DNA from 4 places in the Blautia sp. HA8986 genome. Region 4 is predicted to be linked to each of the others. Evidence: riboswitches for the same ligand, from Rfam matches in the RefSeq annotation. Region 4 holds a riboswitch; each other region holds the start of a gene.

Region 1 (3,632 bases), 900 kb from region 4:
TTTCCACGAGTTCATAAACCTGTTTACCATTAATTTTTGTAACATATAATGCTGTATCTGAACTCTTCGCTGTCATCATGCCAACCCGGCTGCTGGTGCATTCTCCTTTATACATAGAGGAAGTGAAATAATAATATGGTGCCAGAGCCAGCTGTGCATCATTTTCTTCTCTGATCGTAGTTAAAATGGAAGATGCTGCATCACGGCCATTTCTATCGTTCAGTGAAATGGAATATTCATTTTCAAAATTCACCGTTGCTTTTTCTTCTGGATCTTTACGATTCATTACACTGCGCAAAGTATCATAAGCCTGTGTTTCATCCATTTCCCCTGACAGTAATCCGTGAACAGCCTCAAGACTTGCATCAAATGATTTTTGAGCGGAATATCGGATATAAACAGCATTATTGTTAATTTCCTCTTCCAGTCCAGGCACATCCTGCATCATGGTTGGAACATCTGTATTCAATGAAATAACACCGCTTCCATCCGCAATCAGTTTTTGCCCCTCTTCTGAAATCATACAATCCAGCACATCCAGTGCAGTATCCAGTTTCTCCCGGTCTTTTTCCAGGTTTTTGTTAAATGCAATGTTTAAGGACGGAGTCATGTACACATAGGATTCATCCGATGTCTGTGAAAAATAAGGAATACGGGTCAGCTCCGCATCCATCTGTTTCTGCAGCTGCTGCATAACCGTCGGATGTCCATGAAACATTGCTGATTTTCCCTCGACAAACATCTGGATTCCTGTATCGACGTCAATATTGATATCTTCTTTACCAAAGTGCGAGTCTTTCAGAAACTGGCTGGTTTCTGAAAAAATACGTTTCCATAATGCATCATCAAACTTTACTTCATCCGATGCAGTCTCTGCACCGTTTCGCCATTCAATACCATCCAGGCTTGTGAACTCACCGATTGCCGCCGCCTGGATGATCTCATTATTAGACCAGTCTTCACCAAGATCCATGGAATACGGTTTTATGCCATTATCATAAAACTGCTGACAGGCCTGTACATATTCCTCATAATTTTCTGGAATCTTTACGCCATACTGATCAAACAGTGTTTTGTTGGCAATGATCGTCTGCGGAATACCACAGATTGGCAGCCACTGGATTTCATCCTCCTCATTCTTATAATATTGCACCGCATAAGAATAATACTTGGAAACAACATCATAAGAAGCAAAATCCATAAGATAAGGCTGTAAGTCCTGTGCATCTGTTCCAGAGAATCGACGTACTGTTATGATATCCGGTAATTCATCATGTTCTTTAAAATAACTGTATAAATCGGTATCATTGTTACCAATAATAAATTCAATATCCTGATCAGGAAACTGTTCATGGATATAGGGTGCAATATTTTTCATCAAACGATTTTCCCACAGATAAACGGTAAGATGATCATCATTTTTAGATACTTCTTTCTTTGACTGTCCACATCCAGACAAGACAGCAGATGCTACAAGTACACCTGACACCACTGCAATCAGACAACGTTTTGCCTTTTTCATACTTTTATTTTCCTCATTCTTTCCTGATAAAATCATTATTGTTACGCCTATGAAATAACACCGTAAAAAAGCACCGTCAGACAGACAGTGCACCTCATTTTATGCAACTGGCTGCCATTTTACAGGCCCTGTAGCTTTGCGTCCCAGACTTTCATCTGGTTTGCCGATTTCCTTATTATAGATATAGCTTTTAAACTTATGCCAAAAAAAACTAATTTTATTATACTTTAACGTTCTACTATGCACAAGAAAAAAATTACCGTTTTAACGTTCAAAAACAAAAAAAAGAACAGCCGATATATACATCGAACCGTTCTCCTACTTCCGAAGTCCACGCAGCATTGACATCACTGTTTCCTGCTCATTTGTATTCAGATCGTTCCATATCCTTAAAACTTCTTCCTGCTCTTCTGTCAGATTCTCTGAATTACCTTCCTGAAAAAACTGCGATAATGTCACGCCCAAAGCTGCACATATTTTTTCAAGTGTGATCAGCGACGGCAGGTTTTTCTGCGCCATGATCCTTCCCAGTGACGACTGGGAAATTCCAGACAGTTGCGATAATCTGTATTTACTGATATCACGCTTTTCACATAAAGATGTTATTTTATCCGCAATATACTTCTCTACCTGCAAGTAACTATACCTCATTTCCGCTATTACATGTTCTTATTGTACCTGTAATAATGAAAAAATATTAGCAATCAATTTTGCAAGTATTCATTCCCATTATAGGAAGTATACGGATAAAAAATATAAAGATACTTTCGTTTCCGCAAAAGTCATTTTCGCTTGTGACCTCCGACTCGTTATGCTTATTCTACACCGTCCTTACACCCCGATCAGTCCCTCTCTCCGTCTTATCTTTTCCAGCTACCGCCTGCTTCTGCTGTGTCAGTTTTCTATCTTCTTTTCCCACATCCTTAACCACAGCATTCGCTTCGGTGCTTGTTCCCCACTCATCTGCTCTTCCTTCATTTCTTTCTGCTATCTGCAGTTCTCTTCTCTCCTTCACACCTTTTTCTTCCAGGTTACAAAAGCTCTGCAGATACGGAAGCACATGATTCTGCATGTCTGTCAAATCTTCCATATACTTTTGGAACTCTTCATTTCCTTTGCCTTTCTGGTAATTGATCCAACACTCATCTGTAAGCTTCATTTCATTATCATGCTTCAACTGACTCACAATACCGCCATGTCCATTTCCAATATCCATTGACTTCTTAAAATGATGCAGCTTCTGTTCACCTTTTTCCGCATAATATACAGTCACATATATCTTTGCGATTTTCATAAGTTCGTCTGTTTTTGGATCACGTTTTGCATACCATTCTTTATCTCACATTATATTAACGATCCCTTCCTGTCTGCTGTGGTTCTTTTTATGAGCACAATGGTAATCTTCGGCAGTTTGTAATAGAGAAATTCATCTCCATCCACCTCCACATTTATCAAACGTAATATTACGGATCATATTCCGGTTGATCAGCTGTGTTCCTTTCTTTACAGTATCTACTTGCACCCACTGGGCATCTGCTGCCATCAGCTTTCCTTTGATCGCGCCGACCTCGTTAAACAGGCTTACCACACATTCTCTTCCCATATACTGCTCTAATAATGATCCGTCCATATCTTTCCATTCCTTTCCATTTTCATTCATGATCACGATATTGTTTGCTTCCTGCAGCATAGTCATCATATTGATCATGTTCAGATTATTGATTGCAACCATAGTAGCTACATCCATTTGCTTTCCCCCTTCATCACGTCAGGTTATGATTCTATCATAGCATATCTCTTCATCTATTTCTCCTGCTTTTTCCACTTCTTTATTCTTCGCCTGTAAAAAAATCAGAGGCCGACCGTTCCGTCAGACTCTGATTTTCATTTCATTATTTTTCTGTATTTCTCTCAAAAACGATCTCACCGCCAAGAACTGTCATATCCACTTTCGTGGTCTTAATCTCATCCGGGTCGATCTCATAGATATCCTTCTCGATAACTACGAAGTCCGCATTTTTACCCACTTCGATGGTTCCGTTCTCTTCTTCTGTATAGGAAGCGTAAGCTGCGTTTTTTGTAAAAAGCTTCACCGCTTCATCTACGGACA
Region 2 (3,632 bases), 220 kb from region 4:
AATCTGCAGATCAGCAATTCCTACAGCGGAACATATGGTTCGGCAGCAGTTCTGGACAGTTTTTCCGGAAGACTGAATCCTGTATCCACCAACCGGATCAGCGGCGGCTTCCAGAAAGTTCTGGGATTTACCAATGGAACCGAGAATCAGTCCAATCTGGTAGCAAGTCTCTTTGGAAAGGGAGATTACAGTGATTATTACAATACCAGCCTTTTTCTGAAAACAAACGGCGATCCTACCGATATTTACATAGCAGACATCGGCTTTGAGGACAGCGATTCGAAGAATCCAATCTCATCTGCGATCCGGGTCGGTTTTGTAGTACATAAAGTTGGAAAAAAACAGCCATCACAGGGTGAATACATTTTTGCCATAAGTGATAAGAAAAACCCGCAGGCAGAATACAATACAGCTAAAGGAAAAGAAGGTGATGTGCTGGATTGCACGAAGACAGACGGAAAATTAAAACCAGTAGCAGTGACTTATCCATATATTTATGCTACTACTTATACCGATCAGAATAGTCAAAACTGGATAGCCACGAAGGTTGGAAAGAACTATGAAGTTTCATCTGGCACACAAAAAATTGCTTCTTCCGTAGGGTATGATGGCGTAAAAATGCGTGTTTATATCTGGATGGAAGGTACCGATGCTGATTGTGTCAATAATGCAGCAGCAGAAGACCCGGCAACTTATAACGTAAATGTAAAACTGGCAGGTATTTCTGCTGAATAAGACAGCAAATATAAATTGAAAGGTCATGGCAGAGCCATGGCTTTTCTTTTATCCTAAATATGCGAAAAAAACAGGATATCATATGGGAGCAAAGTACGCTAATAACAAAGCAAATACAAGCAATAAAAATGGAATTCCCTAAACCAGAACTCCACTTTATATTATTTCTTCAATAATATCTTCATATAAAAAAATATCTCCCCTGGGGCACATCGTTGAGAGGTGCGGGGAGTCCTGTTAATATTACTATATGTATAACAGATAATAATATCAATGTGCAAAATAGCCAAAATTCATCCTAATCCCTGACAATGCAACCTGGCATACGCAAAATACACGGATTTTCTATCCAACATTATTGACGTATGAAAAACTTCATGGTATTTTATTTTTGATAAAAATGGAAATTATTTCAAGGCAAACCTGCTGAAAGGCAGGGCCGCAAAGCCAGAAGGGGCTAAAATCAGTGTGATGTTAAAGAAATATAGTAGGGACGCTGGCAGGTTTTGGAAGGTGTCCTTTTTTGTATGCAAAAATGGATAAGAAAACTGGCAGGGATAGGTTCTCTGTATATAGATAAAAGCAGGATAACGAAGCATGAAACAGAGTGAGGATTTTTATAAAATGGGAAATTATGAAGACAAAATATATTTTTTAAGTGAGACTGTACCGGGACAGACACAGGCCATGTCACAGGCAGTACAGAAAACACTGGAAAATAATGGCGGGGTAGGCATAATGACAGGATATTATGACCAAAACCTGTCTGTTTTATCTGTGAGCAATCTGCTGTTACATAGTACAGGATATACATTCGACTCTTTTATGAAGCAGACAAACGGCTCATTGAAAAATTTCTTTTATGGAGAGGAAGATATACTGGATCGAGATCGTTTTTTGCAGCTTCACGGAGCAGGGGAATCACAGATCCTTACAGCAGACGGTACAGTGAATAATGTACGGCTTTATAAAGAAGATGCGACAGATGAGGCGGGCAGACAGATCTGGGTTATGTCCGTACAGGTCAACTGGGATCATGTAAATCTGGCACTGCTCAATGAGGCTATCTGTTCCGGCTTCTGGTATTTTGACTGTGACGAAAACAGTGAGATTGTGAATGCAAACTGGAGTCATGAATTCCGAAAAATGCTTGGCTATCATGACACTCTGGACTTTCCGAATAAACTGGAATCCTGGTCAGATCTTCTGCATCCACAGGATAAAGAAAGAGTAATGGTGCAGCTTCAGGCGGCAATTAAGGATAAGACGAACCAGATAAAATACCAGGTAGAGTATCGTATGAGAATGAAGGATAATCAATACCAGTGGTTTCGGGCATCGGCAGAAGTAATACGCCGTCTGGATGGTTCTGCCAGCAGGATTGCCGGGATTTTTATTAACATTGATGGGGAGAAAAAAGAAATCATGCAGGCACAAAAATTTGCTGCTTTCCACCGAGCTTTTACGAAAGCAGATCTGTGCGAGTATTATGTGAATCTGGAAGCGAATACTTTTGATACCTTTAAGGTTGAAACATCCCTGATGACAGTCTTTGAACAGAGTCATACATGGGATGAATTGATCCGGCATTTTGTGGATTCCTATGTTGTGGAGAAAGATAAGAAGGCGGTATCCTCTTTTTACGACCGTGGTTATATTGCAGAAAGGCTGAAGGGTCTGGAAACCGAATTGGCTTTGGAGTGCCGTATCACTCTGAATGGAGAAGAACGATGGGTCCGTAATGTGATCATACGCGGCGAGATAGAGGATTCAGAATATGCCATGATCTTTCTGCGGGATATCACAGAGACAAAGGTGGAGAGTGCACGGCATCTGCAGATGGCAGCGGATAATGCTTCCATGGAGCAGCTGATCCAGAGTATTGTGCGTCTGGTTGACCGTTTTGTTGTCTGTGATCTGGAAAATGACAGATATGAATTCTACAATCTGAATGGACAGATGATATATAAACCTCTGGGATTTTATCATGATTTTCAGATGCAGGTTCTTGAAAAATATAAGACACTGGAACCATTGGAAGCTATAGATATCCTGATAGCCCCGGATAATATTCGGAAAAAACTGAAAAGTGAAAATGATATTTATAAGTTTGAGTATTGCAGCCAGGATGAAAAGACTTATAAGATCGCTTCTTACATACCCCTGGAATGGGAGGATGGAAAACTGGTAAAAGTATTGCTGGCATCCATGGATGTGACACAGGAGAAAAAAGCAGAGATTGAATCCCGTCAGGCACTGAAAGAGGCTTACTGTTCTGCAGAAAATGCTAATCGTGCGAAAACAGAATTCCTTTCCAATATGTCCCATGATATCAGGACACCGATGAACGCTATTGTCGGTCTGACAGCGATCGCAGGAGCAAATATTGAGAGTCAGGACAGAGTTATTGAATGTCTCAGCAAGATTACAGAATCAAGCCGCCATCTGCTGGGGCTGATCAATGAAGTGCTGGATATGGCACGTATCGAAAGCGGAAAAATGACGCTGGCACAGGAAGATTTCAATCTGTCAGAACTGGTGGATAATCTTATTACGCTTACGAAACCGGTGCTTGATGAACATAAACATAATTTTGATATACATATTAATCACATTGAACATGAGGATGTCTGCGGTGACAGTCTGAGGATTCAGCAGGTGTTTGTGAATCTGATGAGTAATGCGATCAAGTATACACCGGATGGTGGGAATATTATTTTTTCCATAGAGGAAAAGCCAAATGGATTTTCAGAGCTTGGATGCTATGAATTTACGATTGAGGATAATGGAATCGGTATGTCACCGGAATTCCAGAAAATCATGTTTGATCCTTTCAGTCGCGCAGATGATCACCGGACAACCAGAGTTCAGGGAACTGGTCTGGGAATGGCGATCAG
Region 3 (3,632 bases), 1.3 Mb from region 4:
CCGTAGTTATAGGCGATGATCGGTGTGATACCGTTATTGAGGCCAAATACAGGCATAAAGAAAAAGCTCTGCAGTTTAAAGTAAACGCCAAATACAGCGGTTGCTGTTACTGTAAAGTTTACCAGGATCAGGTTCATGGAATAGGTCATGACAGAGCTGATGGACTGCATGATAATGGATGGAATACCTACTGCATAAATATGACCGATAATCTGCGGCTCCGGGCGGAAGCCATGGAAACTGAGACGGACCTCATGATTAAATTTATGGTTGCAAAGCCCGGCAACGATACAGGCGATACACTGACCAATCACAGTAGCAACAGCAGCACCTGTTACGCCCATTTTCGGAGCACCAAGAAGACCAAAGATCAGGATCGGGTCAAGGATGATGTTGGTGATGGCACCGCATAACTGGGAGGTCATGCTGAAAATGGTTTTTCCGGTGGATGTAAGCAGTCGTTCAAAGAAGAACTGACCAAAAAGGCCAAAGGAAAAGATCATAACTGTGCTTAAGTATTCGATTCCGAATTTCATGATCTCAGGATCGGAACTGTGTAGCTGGCTGGCATAAAAAGGTTTTACTACAGTAAGTCCAAGAACCAGGAATACCAGATAGCTTAATGCGTAAAGAAAAGCTGCATTGCTGGCTGTGCGGTTGGCTTTGTCAAAATTCTTTTCCCCAAGTGATTTGGAAAGCAGCGCGTTCATACCAACTCCGGTTCCGGCACCTACCGCAATAAGAAGTGTCTGCAGCGGGAAAGCCATGGAAACTGCAGTCAGTGCATTCTCGGACAGCATGGCTACAAAGACGCTGTCCACAATGTTGTATAAAGCCTGCACCAGCATGGAGATCATCATAGGCAGGGACATGTTCAGCACAAGCTTCCCTACGGGCATTGTGCCCATCTTGTTTTCTGCTATGGGAGCAGATGTACTTTTTTGATTCATACTTCCTCCGGTTTAGTGTTTGATAAATATTGGCTAAATAGTGCAGCGGACAAAGAATATCCGCTGCACTGTCTAATTGGATATATTAGCATGAAAATGGACAGCTTTCAATAGTGAAATAAGGTGTCCTGTGAAACAGGCATTTTTTCTTTCTGGAAATCAACTGCTGCAGAACGGTTCTGTGATGAAAAATAAGAGGCATTTTTAAGCATTAAAATGGTAATGTTTTTCTTGTGTACAGTGGAACATGAGAGTATAATAACATTACATTAATGCTTTGGAATAAGTGTAAAAGCTATAATAGGAAAATCAGCAAAGCAGACGAAAGTCTGTGACGCAAAGCTACAGGGCCTGTAAAATGGTCGCCAGTTGCATGAAATGGTGTGCGCTGTCTGTGGGACAGCGTTTTTTTTGACGATGTCATTTCATAAACATAACCATAATGATTTTAGCAGGAATTTAAGTTTGAAAAAATAGCAGGAGATAGAAGGAAAATGAAAGGAAAAAGAGTGATCGCAGGCATTCTGCTTGCGGGAATTTTAGCGGTCATCCTGACAGGGTGTAAAAATACAGACAGCAGTAAAAAAGAAACCGAAAAGCCGGTCATAACGCTTGGAAGCGACAGTTATCCGCCATACAATTACCTGAATGAGGATGGTGTACCGACAGGTATAGATGTAGAACTGGCTACAGAAGCCTTCAAAAGAATGGGCTATCAGGTGAATGTTGTCCAGATTGACTGGGAAGAGAAAAAAGAACTGGTGGAGAGCAGAGAGATTGATTGTATCATGGGCTGCTTTTCCATGGAAGGACGCCTTGATGATTACCGTTGGGCAGGTCCATACATAGCAAGCCGTCAGGTGGTAGCAGTAAACGAGAACAGCGATATTTATAAGCTGAGCGACCTGGAGGGAAAGAATCTTGCAGTCCAGTCTACAACCAAACCGGAAGGCATCTTTCTGAACCGTACGGATGAAAGAATCCCAAAGCTTGGAAATCTGATCAGTCTTGGTCACAGGGAACTGATCTATACTTTTCTGGGGAAAGGGTATGTGGATGCAGTTGCCGCACATGAGGAATCAATTGTCCAGTATATGAAAGATTATGATGCAAGCTTCCGTATCCTGGGAGAACCTCTGATGATCACCGGGATAGGAGTTGCTTTTGCAAAAAATGATGACAGAGGAATCTGTGAGCAGTTGGAACAGACTCTGGAAGAAATGCGTCAGGATGGTACATCCCTGAAAATTATTGGAAAATATCTGGATGATCCGGAGAAATATCTGGAGGTGGATGATCTTGGATATTAAGAGAAAGACAAAAGAAAAACGAATCCAGCTGGTTGGCGGTCTGATTGGAATTTGTGTGGCTGTAGTTTCTCTGTTTTATTTTTTTTATGCGGAAAAAGCGGAAGCAGAGAAAAGGATGGTAGAGATTGTAAACTATGTCAAAGTGCAGTGCTCAACCTATACCCATTATATTGAGTCTTCGGAATCAAAAAGTCTCCTCCGTGCCATTGAAAGTGCCAGACAGATGAGTACAAATATTAATATGGAAACAGAAAACGGAGGTCAGTTAAGCCGAAATTTTCTGAAAGAAAATATTCAGACTCTCTGGGTGGATGGTATCCTTGTGCTGAATACAGAAGGAAAGACGGAATGTGAATACAGCATGGATGAATCTCTGAGCGATGAGATTACAGAGTATCTGCAAAAAGACATTATCATGGATTTTGCAGGATATGAAGAAAGAACTTATTCAGAACGGTTTACCAGGGGAGACGGGTCTCGTATTGACATTGCAGCCTGTGCCAGAAAAGATGCACCGGGTATCGTTGCAGTTTATTATTATACACCACCGGAATTTATCAGAAATTATACACTGACGATACAGGGTCTTTTAAATGGCTATAGTGTCCAGAAAGATGGAACGATTATTGTTGCCGACAATGGGATAGTTGTTGCCAGCAATGATGATAGCCTGTTGGGACAGAATACAGCCGACAACGAAGTTGTTCAGGCAATGAAAAAGCATACAGATAGTCAGCACATTTATCATTTGAAGAATGAAGGAACCGGATGTTATGGAATTATGCTGAAGCAGCGTGATTACTATATTTATGCGTATCTTCAGGATACGGAAGTATTCCATAATCTTCCATTAAGTGTGACAGGTGTCATTTTTCTTTATTTCCTGATATTCAGTATATTCCTGTTCTGGGGATACAAAACTAATCAGGCACATCAGAAACAGGAGCTGGAAAAAGAGGAAAAATATAAAGATGAGCTTCTGATAGCAGCAAAAAAGGCAGAGGCAGCCAATCGGGCGAAGACAGAATTTCTTCAAAGGATGAGTCATGATATCCGTACACCGATCAATGGAATCTGCGGCATGGTCGATATTGCTGACCATTATGCCGACGATGTGGAGAAACAGTCAGAATACAGGGAAAAAGTCAAATCGGCTTCTCATCTGTTGTTGGAAATGCTAAACGATGTTTTGGATATGAGTAAACTGGAGTCTGGAGAAGTGACGCTGGAAGAAATTTCCTTAAATCTGAGCTGTATTTTTGAGGAAGTACTTGTTGTGATCAAGCAGATGGCAGCAGAACGGAATATCCGTATCATTTGGGAAGAAAAAGAAATCATACACTGGAATCTTATTGGAAGTCCGAGTCATATG
Region 4 (3,632 bases):
TCCTTGTTAGCATTATCAGAAGCCATTTTTTGCAGCTTTATATTTTCTTCCTTTGCCTCTGTAATATCTCTGAGGAAAATCATGGCATATTCAGAATCTTCTATTTCACCACGCATGATCACATTGCGTACCCAGCGTTCTTTTCCGTTCAGTATGATACGGCATTCCAAACTCAGCTCCGTCTCCAGACCCTTTAATTTTTCTGCGATATAAGAACGATTATAGAAATCTGTTACTGCCTTTTTGTTCTCATCTATAACATAATATTCTACAAAATGACTGATAAGTTCATCCCAGGTATGGCTTTTTTCAAATGCAGTCATCAAAGAAGCTTCCACCTTAAAGGTATCAAAAGAATTTTTTTCCAGATTTACATAATATTCGCATAAATTCGACTTTGTAAAAGCACGGTGAAGGGCAGCTAACTTCTGTTCCTGTATAATTCTTTTTTTCTCTGTATCGATATTAACAAAAATTCCCGCAATCCTGTTGGCCGTACCATCCACGCGGCGTATCACTTCTGCTGATGCACGAAACCACTGATATCTGTTATCCTTCATTCTGAGACGGTATTCTACATTATATTTTATCTGATTGGTCCTATCTGCAATCGCTGAATAAAGCTGATTCATCACCCTTTCTTTATCCTGCGGGTGCAAAAGCTCTGACCAGGAATCAAGTTTATTCGGAAAATCCAGAATATCTTGATAGCCCAGCATTCTTCGAAAAGCATGACTCCAGCTTACATCAACGATTTTGCCGTTTTCGTCACAATCAAAATACCAGTGTCCGGAACAGATTGCTCCGTTTATCAGGGTCAGATTCTCATATTCCCAGTTAACCTGTACAGACATCGCCCAGATTTCCTGACCATTCTTATCTGTTGTATTCTCCTTATAAAGATACACATTGATCGGAGATCCGTCTGCTGTAAGAATCCGCCCTTCTCCTCTCCCTTTGATAAAGGGGAAACGTTCTTCATCCAGAAAGCTGACATTTTCACCGTAAAAAAGATTCTTAAGGGAACCTTTTGTCTGCTTCATAAAAGACTCATATGTATAACCAATATTATATAACAACAGTTCACTTACTGACAAAATAGTCAGCTCTGAATCAAAATAGCCCGTGATCGTGCCTACTCCACCATTATTTACTATTGTTTTCTGAAGTGCCTCAAATACATTATCTCCAAGTGCTGTCATGTTTGAAGAATATATTTTATCTTCATAGTTCCTTATACAACTCATTTCTTAGAAATTCTCCCCCATCTTATGCTATTGCTATCCTGATCCATTCTGCTTTTCATTAATTCCAGCCACGAAAAAAAGGCACCTGTCAGATAAGTCTGCAGGTGCCCTTGCTATGTTTTTTCTAAATCATCACATATTTATATAGCATAAAAAATGCTGGCATTTCTCTTTATCACATCTTTATTCATATAAAAACAGTGGCAACCGGCTGACATGGTCAATTTCTCTGACTTTAGTCCCATTTGGCTTTGCGTCACGGCTTTTCAACCGTTTTGCTCTTTATTATTTTATTTTCTTTGATAAGAATAATACCATAAGTTTACCACGTCAATATATCCCTTTAAATTTTATTAAAATTCCAAGTATTTCTTCTCTCATCGTCCGGTAAGTCTCCGTTGATCTATACAGTTCTGATAGCTGCAGCCACATGATCAGTCAAAATCTCTGGTAATGTTCGTAAGCCACTTATTTCTGAAATAGTGGATGAATACCACAGGCATTTTTTCGAACTCATCCAGAGTCATTATAAAATATACCCAGACAGGCGGCAGTTTTAAAACATATGCTGCAAGGAAAGTAAGAGGAACTGCAACAAGCCACATAAATATGGAATCCACGATCATTCCAAACCTGGAATCACCACCGCCTCTGAAACAGCCGCATATAAGACAGGTATTGATACCCTCTCCCACAAGACGCCAGGTGGTCATAACTATAAAAATGCCAAGATAATAAATGGCTGTCTCTGTCAGTTTATCCCGGTAGAAATCAAGTATCATAGGACGGACTGCCAAAATAATGGCACATCCGATCAGACTTACAATAATTGTTATTATCAGCATACGTTTCCCATATTCTCTTGCTGTATCCTTATGGTCTTTACCAAGCTCCTGGCTGATAATAATGGTAGTAGCGTTGGCAAAGCCGCGACAGGCGATAGCACCAATATTTACCACCATAACAGCAACGGCATTTGCGGCAACCATATCATCACCAATGTGGCCAAGAATCGCTGCAAATGCTGAGCTGGCAAAGCTCCAGACAACATCATTTATTACAGCCGGAGAGGCAATTTTCATAAAGTCCCGAAACAGAATACCAGATTTTGCAAAGAAATATTTTATCCGGAATCTGACATCGGAGCTGTTTAATGAATAGATGAGACAAATCAATACCTCTGCGATTCTGGCAATAACAGTACCAAGAGCAACACCTGTAACGCCAAGCTTTGGAAGTCCAAACAATCCAAAGATAAAGGAGGCATTACAAAGCACATTGACACAAAGAGATACAATGTATGTAACAGAAGGTATCATTATTTTTCCGACACTTCGAAGAGCACTCATAAAAACCTGAGAGAATCCCATAAACATAAAGGAAAATGAGATTACCTTCAAATATTCACTGCCGGCAGCAATAGTATCCGGACTGTTTGTGAAAATCTTCATAATCGTAGTCGGCATGGAAAAGGAGATAACGAAAAATACAAGAGAAACGATCAGCGAGATTCTCTCTGCCAGGCCGAGAATCTTTTCTACTGTCTTTTTATCCCCCTTTCCCCAGTACTGGGCACATAAAACCGAGGTACCTGTGGCCATGCCGTAATATAAACAGAAAAGAATAAATGTATACTGGTTGGCAAGGGACGAAGCCGACATGGCAGTCTGGCTTACATATCCCAGCATTACGGTATCAGCAACATTTACCAGTGTTCCGATCAGATTTTGAATCATGATCGGAAATGCTAATTTTGATGCATATTTCAAGAAATCTTTTTTATTTAACATACAACAGTTCTTCCTTAGTTCTTAGAATTTATAATCCTGTGGCATATCTGACAAAATGCCTGACTGACTCATCTTTCGCAGGCAATCCGTCCATATCGAAGTCCTCAAAATACAGCTCCATCCTGTCATTGAGTGGAAGGAAATTCTCATCTGTCCAGGACCGGTTTTGCAGCACTACTCAGGTCCTCAGTGAATTCCTATAAGCTATTTACTTATAGAGAACAGTATATCATATACCTTACAAAACCGCGAGGTTTTTTCAGTATTCTCCCTAACATGATCCCATTTGCATCCAGCCGTTCACAGCTCATGTGCTATGCAGATGCCGCACTTTATGAAACAAATTTTCCCTGAACAAGCGAACCGCCTTATAATATATATTCCAGCTGCCTTTCTTTTGTCCGCATTCCCATTTTCTCATAAAATTTTTCTGCTGAAATATTACCTGCCCATACATTCAATGTTACTTCATAGCATCCCAGCTGCTTTGCTTCGTTTTTTACATATTCAAACAGGCTTTCCCCAATATGCTGACCTCGTGCCTCCTGATCGACACACAGATCATCTATAAAAAGAGACTTAAACGGCACCATAT

Evidence for each region. Region 4 has a riboswitch for cyclic di-GMP ahead of AC04Q4_RS11595 (response regulator). Riboswitches for the same ligand answer to the same signal wherever they lie in the genome.
Region 1: another riboswitch for cyclic di-GMP. It lies ahead of AC04Q4_RS07510 (extracellular solute-binding protein); the one in region 4 lies ahead of AC04Q4_RS11595 (response regulator).
Region 2: another riboswitch for cyclic di-GMP. It lies ahead of AC04Q4_RS10610 (response regulator); the one in region 4 lies ahead of AC04Q4_RS11595 (response regulator).
Region 3: another riboswitch for cyclic di-GMP. It lies ahead of AC04Q4_RS05665 (transporter substrate-binding domain-containing protein); the one in region 4 lies ahead of AC04Q4_RS11595 (response regulator).

The regions. Positions count from the first base shown of each region.
Region 1 is NZ_JBWLUQ010000001.1:1,606,775-1,610,406, forward strand. It holds gene AC04Q4_RS07510 (extracellular solute-binding protein) at 1-1,522, opposite strand, end outside; cyclic di-GMP riboswitch class I at 1,622-1,697, opposite strand; gene AC04Q4_RS07515 (helix-turn-helix domain-containing protein) at 1,841-2,173, opposite strand; gene AC04Q4_RS07520 (hypothetical protein) at 2,343-2,816, opposite strand; gene AC04Q4_RS07525 (hypothetical protein) at 2,949-3,269, opposite strand; gene AC04Q4_RS07530 (amidohydrolase family protein) at 3,415-3,632, opposite strand, start outside.
Region 2 is NZ_JBWLUQ010000001.1:2,279,339-2,282,970, reverse strand. It holds gene AC04Q4_RS10615 (hypothetical protein) at 1-735, shown strand, start outside; cyclic di-GMP riboswitch class I at 1,142-1,247, shown strand; gene AC04Q4_RS10610 (response regulator) at 1,360-3,632, shown strand, end outside.
Region 3 is NZ_JBWLUQ010000001.1:1,230,375-1,234,006, reverse strand. It holds gene AC04Q4_RS05670 (MATE family efflux transporter) at 1-950, opposite strand, end outside; cyclic di-GMP riboswitch class I at 1,252-1,327, shown strand; gene AC04Q4_RS05665 (transporter substrate-binding domain-containing protein) at 1,445-2,260, shown strand; gene AC04Q4_RS05660 (ATP-binding protein) at 2,244-3,632, shown strand, end outside.
Region 4 is NZ_JBWLUQ010000001.1:2,503,626-2,507,257, forward strand. It holds gene AC04Q4_RS11595 (response regulator) at 1-1,238, opposite strand, end outside; cyclic di-GMP riboswitch class I at 1,447-1,537, opposite strand; gene AC04Q4_RS11600 (MATE family efflux transporter) at 1,682-3,037, opposite strand; gene AC04Q4_RS11605 (GNAT family N-acetyltransferase) at 3,406-3,632, opposite strand, start outside.